Regions from separate parts of the Pantoea sp. USHLN298 genome, predicted to be linked through region 4. Evidence: predicted binding sites of a transcription regulator. Region 4 holds the regulator's gene; each other region holds the start of a gene.
The links. Region 4 encodes CRP, which controls carbon source genes, mostly activating them, when cyclic AMP is high. Its sites were predicted from a motif close to ATGTGANNNNNNTCACAT; they were not measured.
Positions count from the first base shown of each region.

Region 1: a site for CRP is predicted at 2,396-2,413, ahead of udp (uridine phosphorylase). Genes of this name have one in related genera too.
Region 2: a site for CRP is predicted at 2,151-2,168, ahead of WFK59_RS05200 (6-phosphofructokinase). Genes of this name have one in related genera too.
Region 3: a site for CRP is predicted at 1,647-1,664, ahead of adhE (bifunctional acetaldehyde-CoA/alcohol dehydrogenase). Genes of this name have one in related genera too.

Region 1 covers NZ_JBBCRO010000008.1:18,770-22,986, forward strand. The annotation lists gene rmuC (DNA recombination protein RmuC) at 1-72, opposite strand, end outside; gene WFK59_RS19350 (tetratricopeptide repeat protein) at 158-1,426, opposite strand; gene udp (uridine phosphorylase) at 1,524-2,285, opposite strand; gene WFK59_RS19360 (dienelactone hydrolase family protein) at 2,588-3,421, shown strand; gene metE (5-methyltetrahydropteroyltriglutamate--homocysteine S-methyltransferase) at 3,482-4,217, opposite strand, start outside.
Region 2 covers NZ_JBBCRO010000002.1:117,535-121,751, reverse strand. The annotation lists gene WFK59_RS05210 (PTS sugar transporter subunit IIC) at 1-715, opposite strand, end outside; gene WFK59_RS05205 (PTS sugar transporter subunit IIB) at 708-1,022, opposite strand; gene WFK59_RS05200 (6-phosphofructokinase) at 1,033-2,013, opposite strand; gene flhA (formate hydrogenlyase transcriptional activator FlhA) at 2,467-4,217, opposite strand, start outside.
Region 3 covers NZ_JBBCRO010000002.1:367,652-371,868, forward strand. The annotation lists gene WFK59_RS06360 (ABC transporter substrate-binding protein) at 1-182, opposite strand, end outside; gene WFK59_RS06365 (YchE family NAAT transporter) at 765-1,412, opposite strand; gene adhE (bifunctional acetaldehyde-CoA/alcohol dehydrogenase) at 1,872-4,217, shown strand, end outside.
Region 4 covers NZ_JBBCRO010000007.1:48,330-52,546, forward strand. The annotation lists gene WFK59_RS18210 (phosphoribulokinase) at 1-781, shown strand, start outside; gene WFK59_RS18215 (OsmC family protein) at 809-1,213, opposite strand; gene crp (cAMP-activated global transcriptional regulator CRP) at 1,517-2,149, shown strand; gene WFK59_RS18225 (YccS/YhfK family putative transporter) at 2,207-4,217, shown strand, end outside.

The sequences.
Region 1 (4,217 bases), on a different contig from region 4:
CTGTGCCAGCATCCAGCCAATCCCTGCTCCGGCGAGCGCCAGGCAGACGCTGATAATGATGTGCTGATCCATGATTTCCCCGCGACTCAAGCTGCTGAGGGAAAAGGTAGAGTCGCACTGTATGAATGTCCAGATATATTTACATGCCCTCAACCACTTAGCGCACGGTCACCGTCAGCTTTCCGGCCTGCCACTCATCAATCAGGAAATAGGGCATCGGCAGCAGCCATTGGCCATTTTTCACCTGAGCCGGGTAGTGCCAGCTTTTGCCGTCACCGCTCATTTCTATCTGCTGACGGGCACCGTCGGCGGCATGGGATTGACCGGTGAGGCTGGCAAAGCCGACATTACTGCCGACGTGAAATCGGGGCATCTGCCAGCGCACTGGCGGATGTGCTGGCCACGGCTGCGCCTGATGAAAATGAAACAGTTCATCATGGTTGAGAACACTTTCACGCACCGTTGGCCACAGCGCCGTCTTGAGGAAAGACTGATCGGTAAAGCGTTCGCTGCCGCGGTATTGCGCAATAAATTCGCGCATGGTCTGTTCGACCTGACGAAAAACACCGTGACAGCCGCCCCACATGCCGGCCAGCAGCAGTTCGGTATGGGAGAAGTAGTCGCGCATATGATGGAACCAGTAAGGCGACGCCAGCCAGGCGTTGACCGCCGCCACCTCGCGCTCGGAGAGCAACGAGTCGGCATCGCGGACGATAAAGCGTTTCACGCCGGGATCGTCCATCACCAGAAAGCGCCACAGCGTCGGGAACAACGTTTTTTCGTGGGACATATCGATCCGCTGAACGTGCGGTTGATCGAGCCGTTGCCAGACATGCTGCGGCACGCTGTCATCCAGATAGATGCGACACACCCAGCCCGGATAGAGCTCAGGCGCCACCTCAACGTTTTTAATCAGGGTTTCGCAGTAACGCGGCTGGTCACCATACAGGCTGAAGGCGATCACATTCTGCTGCGGCTGGCTGAGGTCGATCGGCTCGGGCTGCGCAGCGGGAAACGCAACCCGCGCGCCCTGCCGGAAACGGGCGTCCGATTGCTGCAACGATTCCAGGCCGTAACGCGTCACCTCATCCTGCTTATCCAGCCAGCCACACACTTCGGTCAGGCCATCCAGCCAGGTGTCTGACGCGGTAGCGCGCACCGCCGGTGGCGACTGGTAAATTTTCTGGTAGGTTTTGTAGGCTTTGTGATGCTGACCGAGACGCATCAGACAGAGCGCGTAGTCGCTGAGTACCTGCATCTGATGGGGCTGATAGCGCAGCACCTCTTCGCAGTAGCGGGCTGCCTGCGCATAATCACCCTGCTGCATGGCGGCGCGAAACTGTGCGGCACTGCTCTCAAGACGGGCATTGAGCGCAACGGGATTCAGGTTAACGGCGGGACGACGAACGGGAATAGTCTTGCGCATCAGGCACTCTCAGCTTCCGTTGAAAGGCTGCGCCGGGGCTATCCGGCAGCAGGCTGGCCTTATGTCCGGCCGTTAACCTGCTGCCTGACAGTAAGGGTTATAACAAGCGGCGAGCCGCTTCAACCACAATTTTTACCGCATCGCTTTCGGTCTGTTTCATCGTCACCGCATCCGGGATCTCTTTCTGGGTACGGTTAACGATCACGCCCGCCACCATGCCGGCTCGCAGCCCCTGGCTGGCGCACATGGTTAACAGTGTAGCGGATTCCATCTCATAGTTGAGGACGCCCATCTCCTGCCACTCTTTCATCGATCCCTGGAAGCGATTCACCACTCGCCCGGAGAAGGTGTCGTAGCGCTCCTGGCCTGGATAGAACGTGTCAGAAGAGGCGGTGATGCCGATATGAGTCTTCGCGCCACAGGCTTCTGCTGCGGCCACCAGCGCCGTGGTACAGGCAAAGTCGGCCACGGCCGGGAACTCCATCGGCGCGAAATGCAGGCTGGCGCCGTCAAGACGCACTGACCCGGTGGTCACCAGCACATCGCCAACGTTGATGTGCGGCTGGATAGCGCCGGTGGTGCCCACGCGCAGGAAGGTGCGTACGCCAAGCTGCGCCAGCTCTTCAACCGCAATAGAGGTGGAAGGGCCGCCGATGCCGGTTGAGCAGACCACCACCGGTTTGCCGTCCAGCTTAGCCAGCCAGCTGGTAAATTCGCGGTGTGAGGCCAGATGCGTGGCATCCTCCATCAGTCCGGCAATCTTCTTCACGCGCTCCGGATCGCCGGGCACAATCGCCAGGGTGGCGCCCTGCAGATCGGCTTTCGTCAGGCCCAGATGGAAAACGTCAGACTGTGTCATTTCAGACTCCTGTTAAGGGAAGGTAGCGCGTCACTCTACGTCAGCACGCCCGATAAATATGTGACAGCATTCACCGAAGAAAATGAAAGTTACATTTATCACCAAAAACAATGTGATGTTTATCACAATATCACATCGGTTTCGCTGACATTGGCTTCGCCGGGGCTGTGTCGGCCTCATCTCAGTGTTAAAGAGGTGGATGGTATTGTCCGCTGCTGACTCTGTTACCCGACGTCTGGCTCGCACGGTGTCCGGCCAGGCTATAGTTACGTGATTGCGCCATTGCTTGCACGGAGAGAATAATGAAAACCAGTGATAATATGACACAAAAAGCCGCGGCAGGGACCTTTGCGCCTGCCGTTCTGCCCACCGCTTCTACCACCATTATTACCGACAGTCCGGCGATTCACGCCGGTGAGACCTCAGTGCCAAGCCAGGGCGAAAATATGCCCGCCTTTTATGCCAGACCGAAATCTGCCGACGGTCCGTTACCGGTGGTGCTGGTGGTGCAGGAGATCTTTGGCGTCCATGAACACATCCGTGATATCTGCCGCCGTCTGGCGCTGGAAGGCTATCTGGCTATCGCTCCGGAACTCTACTTCCGCGAAGGCGATCCCAACGATTACCACGATATCCCGACCCTGTTCAGCGAGCTGGTGAGCAAAGTGCCCGATACACAGGTGCTGTCCGATCTTGATCATGCGGCCAACTGGGCGGCGCGTAACGGCGGCGATATCCGGCGTATGGGCATTACCGGGTTCTGCTGGGGCGGCCGCATCAGCTGGCTCTATGCGGCGCACAATCCGCAACTGCGCGCGGCCGTCGCCTGGTATGGACGTCTGACCGGCGATCGGACCATGAAGCAGCAGAAGCATCCTATCGATGTCGCCGTCGATCTTAGCGCCCCGGTGTTAGGTTTATACGGTGGCCAGGATGAGGGGATTCCGCTGGAGAGCGTTGAGCAGATGCGTCAGGCGCTGCACGCGGCCAATGCCACCGCGGAGATCATCGTCTATCCCGAAGCCGGACATGCCTTTAATGCTGACTACCGTCCGAGCTACCATGCTGAATCTGCCAGTGATGGCTGGGCGCGGATGCTGGCCTGGTTCAGGCAGTATGGCGTCGCATCGCAATAAGCAAAAAAAGGGGCGCTGTGCGCCCCGATATCGTATCAGCCTCGCCGTTCTGACCCGTTTTTATGCTGTTTCATCACGCAGCTTCTTCGCCGCCGTCACCATGTTTGCCAGCGCCTGCCGCGTCTCGGTCCAGCCGCGCGTTTTCAATCCGCAGTCCGGGTTCACCCACAAACGCGCTTCCGGAATCCGCTTCGCCGCTTTCCGTAACAGCGCTTCCATCCACTCGACGCTCGGTACGTTAGGCGAATGAATATCGTAGACGCCCGGACCGATTTCATTCGGATAGTCAAAGTGTTCAAACGACGCCAGCAGATCCATGTCGGAGCGTGAGGTTTCAATGGTAATCACATCCGCATCCAGCGCCGCGATAGAATCCATGATGTCGTTAAACTCGCAGTAACACATATGGGTGTGAATCTGGGTTTCATCCCGCGCCACCGCGGCATTCAGGCGGAAAGCCTCGACCGCCCAGCTCAGATAGGCAGCCCAGTCAGACTGATGCAGCGGCAACCCTTCGCGCAGCGCTGGTTCATCAATCTGGATAATGCCAATACCGGCTTTTTCCAGATCGGCGACTTCATCACGCAGCGCCAGCGCAATCTGTTTCGCGATGGTTTCACGCGACACATCTTCGCGCGGGAAAGACCAGCACAGAATCGTCACCGGGCCGGTCAGCATCCCTTTCACCGGCTTGTCGGTCAGCGACTGGGCATATTTCGCCCATTCAACGGTAATCGCTTCCGGCCGGCTGACGTCACCGATGATCACCGGCGGTTTCACGCAGCGTGAGCCATAG
Region 2 (4,217 bases), on a different contig from region 4:
CCGGGATCAGGTACATCGGCACCATCACCAGCGCCATTGACAGATAGGTGTCCTGCAGGAATTTGAAGTTATCCGGCAGCTTCAGGTCTTCGGTGGAGCGCGATCCCTTGCCGACCACTTTCGCCACCGCCGCCGTCACCAGATAGCCAATGGTGCAGAAGTGACCCAGCGCGACATCATCGGAATCGGTAATCCGCCGCACCACCGGCTGCGCCAGCGCAGGCATCACCACCGCCATAATCCCGCCAAAAATACCGCCGGTCAGGATCAGCGGCAGACCGGTCAGCCCGGCTTTGTAGCCAATCACTGCGCCAATCGTCGCCATCCACAGCAGCGCCTGGCCGGTAAGGAAGATGTACTTAAACGGCGTAATGCGGGCGATGATGATATTGACGATAAAAATCACCAGCAGCGTCAGCGCCACTTCCGATCCCAGTTCCCGGTTCGCCAGCCCGGCAATTGCCGCCACATCGGTGATATAGCCCTGCATGCCGAAGCCGTGGGTAAAGATGGTGTTAAGGAAGGTCAGCGTGCCGACGATGATATTGATCCCGGCCATCATAATTAAAAAGCCCAGCAGGGTTTTAAAGGTGCCTTCCACCACCTTGCCCGCCGATTTTTTTTGCAGCAACAGACCGATCAGGGCAATAAAGGCGATCAGAATCGAGGCCTGCCCTAATAAGTCTTTTACCAGGAAGTCGATCACACTATTCATGGGCAGCGACCTTCATGTTGCGTTCTTTTAAAAAGGCCACAATCTTCTGCTCTATTTCCGCTTTATCGGTGAGCTTATTAAGAATAATGACCCGTTTGATCTGTTCCGGACTGGCGTCGGCATTTAACACATCGGCAAAGGCTTTTTGCGTCAGAATCATGTCTGATTTAAACGCATTGGCTTCTGAAATGGTGGTGTGGTCAATATCCGCGTCAATTTCCAGCTTTTTTAATACCGCTTTTGCGCTCATCTCAATCGCAAAACTGGACCCTAATCCGCAGCCACAAACACATAAAATTTTCAGCATGGTTATCTCCTCACAATATATTCAGTTGTTTAGCGAGTTTGTAATGATGCCCGTCAGTATCGACCAGGCGTTTTTGCATGCTTATTAAATCAATCGGAATCGGTTTATTGCTGCCATTAATAATGACGGCTTTATTACGCATTCCCGACTGAATACAACGCACCACTTCACTGGCCATAATGGTGCCCTGATAAATTTCCTCGCAGGTCGGTTCACCATTACGCAATCCGTAACCGAGAATGGTTTTGCGGATACGCACACCAATTAACGGTTCAAGCTGTTTGATTAAGGTATCGATCGCCCCCTGAAAACCGGGCGAGTATTCACGGGTGTAACCTTCTGAGCAGAGGATCACCACGCTGTTCTGCTGCGCCAGCCGCTGAGTGATACGCTGGGCCAGCTGCGGCAGCGGGATCTGACACTCCGGGATCAGGGCAAAATCGGCGTTGGATTTCAGGGCCGACTGCAGAGTTAGCTCGCCGCAATAGCCGCCGAGCAGCTCCAGCATAAAAACCCGTCCGGGCAGCGCACGTCCGGTATTACGCAGTTTTGCCACCTCCTTCAGGACCTGCTCGCAGGCGGTGGAAAAGCCGAGGGTATAGTCACTGCCAAAGACATCGTTATCTATCGTCATGCCGACGCCAAAACAATTCACGCCGAACTCCGACAGATGATGCAGAAATTGCAATGAACCATCCCCGCCCGCCATGATTAATAGATCAATGCGGGCACTTTTCAATTGACGGGCAATGAGTTCATATTCGCTGCGCAACAATTTTTTTTGCGTCCGGCCCGATTGCATCACCGGAATCGGGGCGATAGAAAAGTCGAGCAGATCGCGCGGACTAATATCACGATGCTGATGCGCTAATAAGCCTGGAATACCCCCATCGAATATCACGATTTCCGCCTGAGCCAGACGACCGAGCTGGAAAACAAAATTATTAATACCGCTGACATCGCCGCCGCTAATAACCATTCCGATCCGCATCATTTTCACCCCGCTGACGTAATTGGTGCTGGCGTTCATTGTTCCGGGATAAGGGGTTGTTATTTGCAATGGAGATCACAGTTACGCGCGGTATATTTCTGGTGAAGAGATTGACAGCGGCTAATTAACCGGATTATTTGTGAGTAGGATCACAAATTAAAGCCGCGGCGGAGATTTACAGAACTTAAATAAATCAGTGGGTTAGGCTTTGACCGACGGGAATCAGGCTGAGGGTTCACCGGCCGCGTTAATCGCCGGGTGATGTCGTTACAGATTTGTGATTTCCGCCTCATTTTTTCCGGTTCGGCCACGTTTTTCACCCGACAGGCCACGGCGAGGTGAATTAAAAACGCCCGGCGCGCGCGTTTTTAATTTCACCGATGAGAGGATAACGCGGGGAAGAAAGCAGCAAGATTCAGCTCAGCAGCAAAAACGTTCAGCCGTCGGCTATCGCTATGACGGGTTCACATCAATGCCCATTTTTTTCATTCTGGATAACAGCGTGGTTCGTTTCAGCCCCAGACGCACGGCGGCTCCGCGCGGTCCGGCAACGACGCCGTTCGTCTCCTTCAGCATGGCAATAATTCGCTGACGTTCATCCTCTTCGCTCAGGGAGGAAACGGGCGCGGAGTGCGGCGCCCCGGATGGCAGGATCGGTGCAGCGAATGTCAGGGGCTGATTAAACTCTTCAAACGGCATCTCCAGCACCGTTCCACGCGTCAGCAGTACCGCACGCTCAATGACATTTTCCAGCTCCCGTACATTTCCAGGCCACGGCATCCGGCTCAGCAAACGCAGTGTTTCGGCCGGAATACTGTCGATCGTCCGCTTCATGCGTTTGGCGATTTTGTAGGTCAGAAACTTCACCAGCTGCGGGATATCTTCCGGACGTTCACGTAACGGCGGAATAACAATCGGGAAGACGTTCAGCCGGTAATAGAGGTCGCTGCGAAATTCTTTGTCTGCGACCATCTGTTTCAGGTCACGGTTTGTGGCCGCGATCATGCGGACATCCACCGAGATCAGTTTGTTACCGCCGACCCGCTCAAACTCCTGCTCCTGCAATATGCGCAGCAGTTTCGGTTGCAGCTCCAGTGGGATCTCGCCGACCTCATCGAGAAACAGCGTGCCCTGATCCGCCAGCTCAAAGCGCCCCATTCTTTGCGCCGTTGCGCCAGTAAAGGAGCCCTTCTCATGGCCAAACAGATCGCTTTCCATCAGCCCGGCAGGCATTGCCGCACAGTTCATTTTTACCATGCGACGATCGCGGCGATCGCCGAGATTATGGATGGCCCGGGCGATCAGCTCTTTACCGGTGCCGGTTTCACCGAGGATCAGCACCGAACAGTCGCTTTTCGCCACGATCTCCACCTGTTTCAACACCGCTGACATACGGGGGCTGCGCCCGACGATGTCACTGAAGTCAGGATTGTTGCTGTTGATCTGCTCGGTCAGATAGAGGTTTTCATGCTGCAGCTTCTCTTTCAGGCTTTTGATTTCCTGATAGGCCAGTGCATTATCCACCGCGATGGCGATGCGCTCGGCGATCTGCTGCAGCACCCGCAGGTTGGTGGAATTGAAATTATCGGGCTGACAGCGCGCCAGCTTTAACACTCCCAGCGTTTTATGCCCGAAGCGTAGCGGCAGAACGCACAGCGTTTTGGTTTGATCGCGCCACAGCAGATGGAACAGCGTTCGCTCTTCAGTTTCTCCCTCTGGCTTCAGATGCGTCAGCAGCATCTCGCCGCTTTTCATCACCTGCTGCTCCAGCGTGCCGGCCAGCGTCATCCGCGATTGCTCTCGCTCCGCAACATCGGCCTGCAGGTAATGGGTGGCGTAAACATTTGCCTGCTCGCTCTCCTGACCGGCATCACATAACACGATGCTGATGGCGTTGATATGGAAGAAGTGATGAATGGTTTTGGCGATTTCGCCGGTCAGCTCATCGAGATCTAATTTGGACAGCACCGCATTGGTGATATCCACCAGAATACGAAAATCGTCACGCTCGTGACGCAGCAGGGATTGCTGCAGTAAGGCGTTTTCGCGCAGCTGAATCTGCCCGACCGCAATCGCCGCCAGCGTGGCGAGCTCATACAGGCTGCTCTTCTCCTCCTCACTGAACGGGGCGGCCTGCTGGCGGATAAACTCACACCCGCCCAGCAAGCCGGACGAGGCCAGCAGCGGCACCAGACAGTAGTCGC
Region 3 (4,217 bases), on a different contig from region 4:
GATTCGGGCACGCCTTCGGTTTTATGGGGATCAAGTGACGCAACCTCAGTGCCGTTATTGATCACGATCTGCTGCTGCGGTGCCAGAGGGGTTCCGGACGGCACCGTAGCGGCGTAAGCCGGTGAAAAGGCGATTAACAACGTTAATGCAATTTTTGACCGTTGCTGCTGCAATTTTTTCATCCCAGTCATGCGAAAGCGCCAACCTTTTATTAAGTATCCCGATAGGCTTAAGCAAAAAGCGTTCTCACTTTGGGCTTTCGGTGAAAATTTTTACGTTGCGTCAAAAATTATCAGAAGCCGTTAATGGGCGCCAAAGCAAAATAGCTAAAATGTTAACTAATTCTCTTTTATCATGAGTTTTCTGGAAGCGGAAGTGTTAATTTTCAACTAGAAAATATCTTATCGATTTGAAAAATAGAGATTTTAGATAAAAAACTCTGTTAGCAGGCGCAGACGGCGGCGTTAATGCGCCATTCTGGTACTTATTCGGAGGCAGTGCAAAGAGTCGCGATCAATGCACGCCCGTCAGCATAACGGGCGTGATTTGTCAGGCTAAGCGGTAAATATTAAGAAGATTATCATGTGAAAATCATGACATTTTAATCGCATCAGCGGTGAGAATTGCGTCGGCCAGTAATGAAAGTGATAATCGGCTGAATCTATTAAGCCGGATGAATAATTGCTTTATTATGGTGCAATAAAACCGGAGTTTGCACCATAATGCGTCACATTTTCATTTCGCCCGCTGAAATAAGTAACCTGTTAATTCAGCAAACCGGGGAAAATGGCTTTCATCCCGGTGACCACAAACTCAATACCCAGCGCCATCAGCAACAGCCCCATAATACGGGTGATGACGTTGATACCGGTCTGACCCAGTACCCGAACCATCAATGGCGCGGCACGGAACAGGAGCCAGCAGCAAAAGGCAAACAACGCAATCGCCAGGCTGAACCCGAGCAGATTGAGCCAGCTGTGGTAGCGGGTACTCCAGACGATGGTCGAACTGATGGCACCCGGTCCGGCCATCAGTGGCAGCGCCAGCGGGACCACCCCAACGCTTTCGCGAATCGCGGTTTCTGATTTTTCCTGCTTATTCTGCTTATCTTCACCCAGCTTGCCGCTGATCATCGACATGGCAATAGTGACCACCAGGATGCCGCCAGCGATGCGGAACGAGTCAATCGAGATGCCGAAAATATGCAAAATCCCATCGCCGAGAAACAGCGATGTCCACAGAATGATCGCCACCGCGAGGTTAGCCGTCAGATTGGTTTTATTACGCTCAGTTACGCCCTGATAGCGGGTCATGCTGATAAAGACCGGAATAATCCCTACCGGGTTAACCAGCGCAAAGAGACCGACAAAAAATTTTATATAGCCTGATAAATCTAATAGCGCAGGGTTCACGACAGACTCCGTACCACGGGGGAGGAAAACGCGCCTAATGTAAGTGAAAACGCGCCCTGATGCCAGATGTGCAGACAGCTATTTATTCTGCCAATCGCCCTGCGTTTTAGCGCATTTTACCAGACAATAAAAAGCTGCTGGTTTTAGCCGCTGCAAGCCAGCTGCCCAGAGGCGTAACCGGTTTTAGCAAGCAGGCGCTGAAAAGTGCGGCTGAAAGGTGTCAGCTTGGGTTTAAATTGATCTGCATCAAAATTGCCCTACCTCAAACCAGGTAATCTTTTCGCAACGGAAGTATTAACGGTATCGATGTTCATCATCGCTGCTGTGAGAGCAGACTAGTTTAGTAAACAGTTGAAAATCCGGGCGTTCTGGCCCAATCCGACGCGCTAGCCAGGCGGGACTATACTCAGGACGCAGGATTGTTTACTAAAAAAGTTTAACTTCCTTCAGGAGAACACCATGGCCGTTACTAATGTCGCTGAACTTAATGCACTGGTTGAACGTGTAAAAAAAGCACAGCGTGAATACGCCAACTTTTCCCAACAACAGGTTGACGCCATTTTCCGTGCTGCCGCGCTTGCCGCCGCAGATGCCCGAATTCCCCTTGCTAAAATGGCCGTTGCCGAATCCGGCATGGGCATCGTCGAAGATAAGGTGATCAAAAATCATTTTGCTTCTGAATATATCTATAACGCTTACAAAGATGAAAAAACCTGCGGTGTGTTAGCCACCGACGACACCTTCGGTACCATCACTATCGCTGAGCCTATTGGTTTGATCTGCGGTATCGTTCCGACCACTAACCCCACTTCCACCGCCATTTTTAAAGCCCTGATCAGCCTCAAAACCCGTAACGGCATTATCTTTTCACCCCATCCTCGTGCCAAAGACGCCACCAATAAAGCGGCGGATATCGTGTTGCAGGCAGCCATCGCGGCCGGCGCACCTAAAGATATTATCGGCTGGATTGATGCCCCTTCAGTTGAGCTCTCTAATCAGTTAATGCATCACCCTGACATCAACCTGATTCTGGCAACCGGTGGTCCAGGCATGGTGAAGGCGGCTTACAGCTCCGGTAAACCTGCCATCGGTGTCGGTGCCGGTAATACACCTGTAGTGATTGATGAAACAGCCGATGTGAAACGCGCTGTCGCCTCTATCCTGATGTCGAAAACCTTCGATAACGGTGTGATCTGCGCCTCTGAGCAGTCAGTGATTGTGGTTGATTCGGCCTATGATGCGGTGCGTGAACGCTTTGCCAGTCACGGCGGCTATATGCTGCAGGGTGCTGAGTTAAGTGCAGTGCAGAACATCATTCTGAAAAACGGTGGTCTGAATGCCGCCATCGTCGGTCAGCCAGCGTTTAAAATTGCTGAGATGGCGGGCATTACCGTTCCTCCGAGCACCAAGATTCTGATTGGTGAAGTGCAGCTGGTGGACGAGTCTGAGCCTTTTGCCCACGAAAAACTGTCACCGACGCTTGCGATGTATCGGGCGAAAGATTTCCACGACGCGGTTAATAAAGCGGAAAAACTGGTGGCGATGGGCGGCATCGGTCACACCTCCTGTCTCTATACTGACCAGGACAACCAGACTGAGCGCGTGCACTATTTCGGCGACAAAATGAAGACCGCACGTATCCTGATCAATACCCCGGCTTCTCAGGGCGGTATCGGCGACCTCTACAACTTTAAACTGGCACCTTCTCTGACGCTGGGTTGTGGTTCATGGGGCGGTAACTCCATCTCTGAAAACGTCGGTCCGAAACATCTGATCAATACCAAAACTGTCGCCAAGCGAGCTGAGAATATGTTGTGGCATAAACTTCCTAAATCCATCTACTTCCGTCGGGGCTCTCTGCCAATTGCGCTGGAAGAGGTGGCTACGGATGGCGCCAAACGTGCGTTCATCGTCACTGACCGCTTCCTGTTCAACAACGGCTATGCAGACCAGGTGATCCGCGTACTGAAAGCGCACGGCGTTGAGACAGAAGTGTTCTTTGAAGTGGAAGCTGACCCGACGCTGAGCATCGTGCGTAAAGGCGCAGAGCAGATGAATAGCTTCAAACCTGACGTGATTATCGCGCTGGGCGGCGGTTCACCGATGGATGCGGCGAAAATCATGTGGGTGATGTACGAGCATCCGGAAACGCATTTTGAAGAGCTGGCGTTACGTTTCATGGATATCCGTAAACGTATCTACAAATTCCCGAAAATGGGCGTGAAAGCGCGCATGGTAGCGATTACCACTACCTCCGGTACCGGTTCAGAAGTGACGCCGTTTGCGGTCGTGACCGATGATGCTACCGGCCAGAAATACCCGCTGGCTGACTATGCATTAACCCCGGATATGGCGATTGTCGATGCCAACCTGGTGATGGATATGCCGCGTTCGCTCTGCGCCTTCGGCGGTCTGGATGCGGTTACTCACGCTCTGGAAGCCTATGTTTCAGTGCTGGCGAATGAATACTCTGACGGTCAGGCGTTGCAGGCACTCAAATTACTAAAAGAGAATCTGCCCGCCAGCTATGCTGAAGGTGCGAAAAATCCGGTAGCGCGTGAACGTGTGCACAATGCAGCCACCATCGCCGGTATCGCCTTTGCCAACGCCTTCCTTGGGGTTTGTCACTCCATGGCGCATAAACTGGGTTCAGAGTTCCATATCCCGCACGGCCTGGCTAACTCGCTGTTAATCGCCAACGTCATTCGCTACAACGCGAACGACAACCCGACTAAACAGACTGCTTTCAGCCAGTATGACCGTCCGCAGGCACGTCGTCGCTACGCAGAAGTGGCCGACCACTTA
Region 4 (4,217 bases):
GCAGCTCGATCTGCACGCTGCCGAACTGGAAGGCGACAGTTTTCACCGCTTCACCCGGCCGGAAATGGATATGGCGATCCGCAAAGCGCGCGATCTGGGCCGTCATGTCAGTTACTTCGGTCCGGAAGCCAATGACTTTGGCCTGCTGGAGCAGAGCTTTAAACAGTATGGGCTCAACGGTGAGGGCCAGTCGCGTAAATACCTGCATACCTATGACGAAGCCGTTCCGTGGAATCAGGTGCCGGGCACCTTTACGCCGTGGCAACCGCTGCCGCAAAACACCGATATTCTGTTTTACGAAGGACTGCACGGCGGCGTGGTGACCGCCCAGCATAACGTGGCTGAGCATGTCGATTTACTGGTCGGCGTGGTACCGATTGTCAACCTGGAGTGGATTCAGAAGCTGGTGCGTGACACCAGCGAACGCGGCCATTCGCGGGAAGCGGTGATGGACTCGGTGGTGCGCTCGATGGAAGATTACATCAACTTCATTACGCCGCAGTTCTCGCGCACTCACCTTAACTTCCAGCGCGTGCCGACGGTGGATACCTCGAACCCGTTTGCCGCCCGTGCTATTCCGTCACTGGATGAGAGTTTCGTGGTGATCCACTTCCAGGCGCTGGACGATATCGACTTCCCTTACCTGCTGGCGATGCTGCAGGGATCGTTTATCTCGCACATTAATACGCTGGTGGTGCCGGGCGGAAAGATGGGGCTGGCGATGGAGTTGATCATGGGACCACTGGTGAAGCGACTGGTGGAAGGCAAGCGAATAGAATAAGAGGCCGCAGAGCGGCCCCCGCAGAGATCAGCGTTCGATCACTTCATAGCTGTGGGTAATGGTGACGCCTTTGCCCAGCATGATGGCAACCGAGCAATATTTTTCTGCAGAAAGATCCACCGCGCGTGAGACCGCTTTATCCTGGAGCGCTTTGCCGCTAACGATAAAGTGCAGGTTGATGTGCGTAAAGATTCGCGGCGCCTCTTCACGACGTTCTGAGGTCAGTTTCACTTCACAATCAGCCACATCGTTGCGGCCTTTTTGCAGAATTGAAACCACGTCGATGGCGCTACATCCGCCCGCCGCCATCAGCACCATCTCCATTGGGCTGGGCGCTTTATCACCCGAATTGCCATCCATTAATACCTGATGGCCGGACGACGACTCACCGAGGAATGTCAGCCCTTCTACCCATTTCACTCTTGCCTGCATGATTTTCGCTCCAGAATATGCGGTTTTGCCGTCAGAGTACGCTTTCGCCTGGTAAACAGCAATCCAGAGAAATCCGCTGTTAGCTGAAGCGAGACAACAGAAGACAGTCGGCAAAAGCTGTGCTACAAACAGTGCTGAAAATATTTTTCGTCACCCGATGGCGAAGCCGGGAAGAATGATGCGCACTGCGCCGAATGCAGCCCGAATAATTTCCTGTAAGGGAAACGCTTGAAGCTTTCATCGCCTGACAGGGAAAACTGCCCCCTGTATTTTGGGCACGATTACAACAGAGGATAATAGCGAATGGTTCTCGGCAAACCGCAAACAGACCCTACACTCGAATGGTTCCTGTCCCATTGCCATATTCACAAGTATCCATCCAAAAGTACGCTGATTCACCAAGGTGAAAAAGCAGAAACGCTTTACTACATCGTGAAAGGTTCCGTCGCGGTTCTGATTAAAGATGAAGAAGGCAAAGAGATGATTCTTTCTTACCTGAATCAGGGCGATTTTATTGGCGAGCTTGGCCTGTTCGAAGAAGGTCAGGAGCGCAGCGCCTGGGTACGTGCGAAAACCGCGTGCGAAGTGGCGGAGATTTCCTACAAGAAATTCCGTCAGCTGATCCAGGTTAACCCCGATATCCTGATGCGACTCTCGTCGCAGATGGCGCGTCGCCTGCAGGTTACGTCTGAAAAAGTGGGTAACCTCGCTTTCCTCGACGTCACCGGACGCATTGCTCAGACTCTGCTTAACCTGGCGAAGCAGCCAGACGCCATGACGCATCCCGACGGCATGCAAATTAAAATTACTCGTCAGGAAATTGGCCAAATCGTTGGTTGCTCACGTGAAACCGTGGGCCGTATTTTGAAGATGCTGGAAGATCAGAACCTGATCTCCGCACACGGCAAAACCATCGTCGTTTACGGCACCCGCTAATTCCTGTCACCCACGGCGTGATGGCAACATCGCGCCGTTATTGTTTGTGTTGGGCCGATGTGGCGTCGAATTATTTACCATCCTGAAGTCAATTATGCCTTGCGGCAAACGCTGGTGCTCTGTCTGCCAGTGGCGCTGGGCTGGCTGGCTGGCGACCTGCAAAAAGGTCTGCTGTTCTCGTTAGTCCCCGCCTGTTGCAATATCGCCGGTCTGGATACCCCGCATAAACGTTTCTTCAAACGCCTGATTGTTGGCGGCAGCCTGTTTGCGCTCGGCAGTTTTCTGATTCAGTGGCTGACGCTGCACGCGATTCCTTTGCCGCTGATTCTGTTCGCGATGCCGCTGCTGCTGGGCGTCACCGGTGAAATTAGCCCGTTGCACGGCCGTCTGTTGCCGGGCTCGCTGATCGCCGCCATCTTCACGCTGAGTCTGATTGGCCGTATGCCGATCTACGTACCGCCGCTGCTCTATATCGGCGGCACGCTGTGGTACGGGCTGTTTAACTGGTTCTGGTTCTGGCTGTGGAAAGAGCAGCCGATGCGCGAAAGCCTGAGCCTGATCTACCGTGAGCTGGCCAACTATTGCGACGCCAAATATACCCTGCTGACCCAGCTGACCGATCCGGAAAAGGCCCTGCCGCCGCTGCTGGCGCGTCAGCAAAAAGTGGTCGATCTGATCACCACCTGTTACCAGCAGATGCACATGCTGTCTGCCAGTCGGGATCACAGCCATAAGCGGCTGACCCGTGCTTTTCAGGTGGCGCTGGATCTGCAGGAACATATCTCGGTCAGCCTGCATCAGCCGGAAGAGGTGCAGAAACTGGTGGAGCAGAGCCATGCGGAAGCGGTGATCCGCTGGAATGCCCAGACCATCTCGGCCCGCTTACGGGTGCTGGCGGATAACATTCTCTATCACCAGTTGCCCGATCGGTTTGGCATGGAGAAGCAGCTCGGCGCGCTGGAAAAAATTGCCCGCCAGCATCCTGATAATCCGGTGGGAAATTTCTGTCTTTATCACTTTAACCGCATCGCGCGGGTGCTGCGTACGCAAAAGCCGCTCTATCAGCGTGACCTGATGGCCGATCGCCAGCGCCGTCTGCCGCTGCTGCCGGCGCTGCGCAGTTATCTTTCCTGGCGTTCGTCTGCACTGCGCACCGCCGGTCGTTTTGCCGTGATGCTGATGCTGGGCAGTGCGCTGGCGCTGTTTTTCAATATTCCGAAGCCCTACTGGATTCTGATGACCATTATGTTCGTCAGCCAGAACGGCTATAGCGCCACCCGGGTTCGTATTCAGCACCGGGCGCTGGGCACTTTTGTCGGACTGGTGATTGCCGCCGCCACCTTACGTCTCGCGGTACCGGAGTCGCTGGTGCTGATGATCATGCTGGTGATCACTTTTATCAGCTACCGCTTTACCCGCCAGTTTTACGGCTGGTCGATGATTGGCTTCACGGTGACGGCGGTCTACTCGCTGCAACTGCTGTCGCTGAATGGCGCGCAGTTCCTGCTGCCGCGCCTGATGGATACCCTGATGGGCTGCCTGATCGCCTTCGGCGGGATGCTGTGGCTCTGGCCGCAGTGGCAGAGCGGCTTGCTGCGACAGAACGCCCATGACGCGCTGGAAACTTACCAGGATGCGCTGCGGCTGCTGCTGGGCGCGGAACAGTCGCCGGAGAAGCTCGCTTATCAGCGGGTACGGGTTAATCAGGCGCACAATGCGCTGTTTAACTCCCTGAACCAGGCGATGCAGGAACCGGCTTTTAACGCCCAGTATCTCAAGGATATGCGGCTGTGGGTCACCCATAGCCAGTTCATTGTTGAGCACATCAATGCGATGACGATACTGGCGCGGGAACATACCATGCTGACCGCCACGCTGGCGGAGCGCTATCTGCAGTCGTGCGAAATTGCGCTGCAACGTTGCCAGCAGCGGCTGGAATATGATGGTGCCAGTTCGCAGGTCAATCTGCTGGATGAGCTGGAAAATATTAATGAAGGGCCGGTGACGGTGCTGGAGCAGCATGTGCGCCGCATTCTGGATCATCTGAGCGTGATGCACACCATTTCAT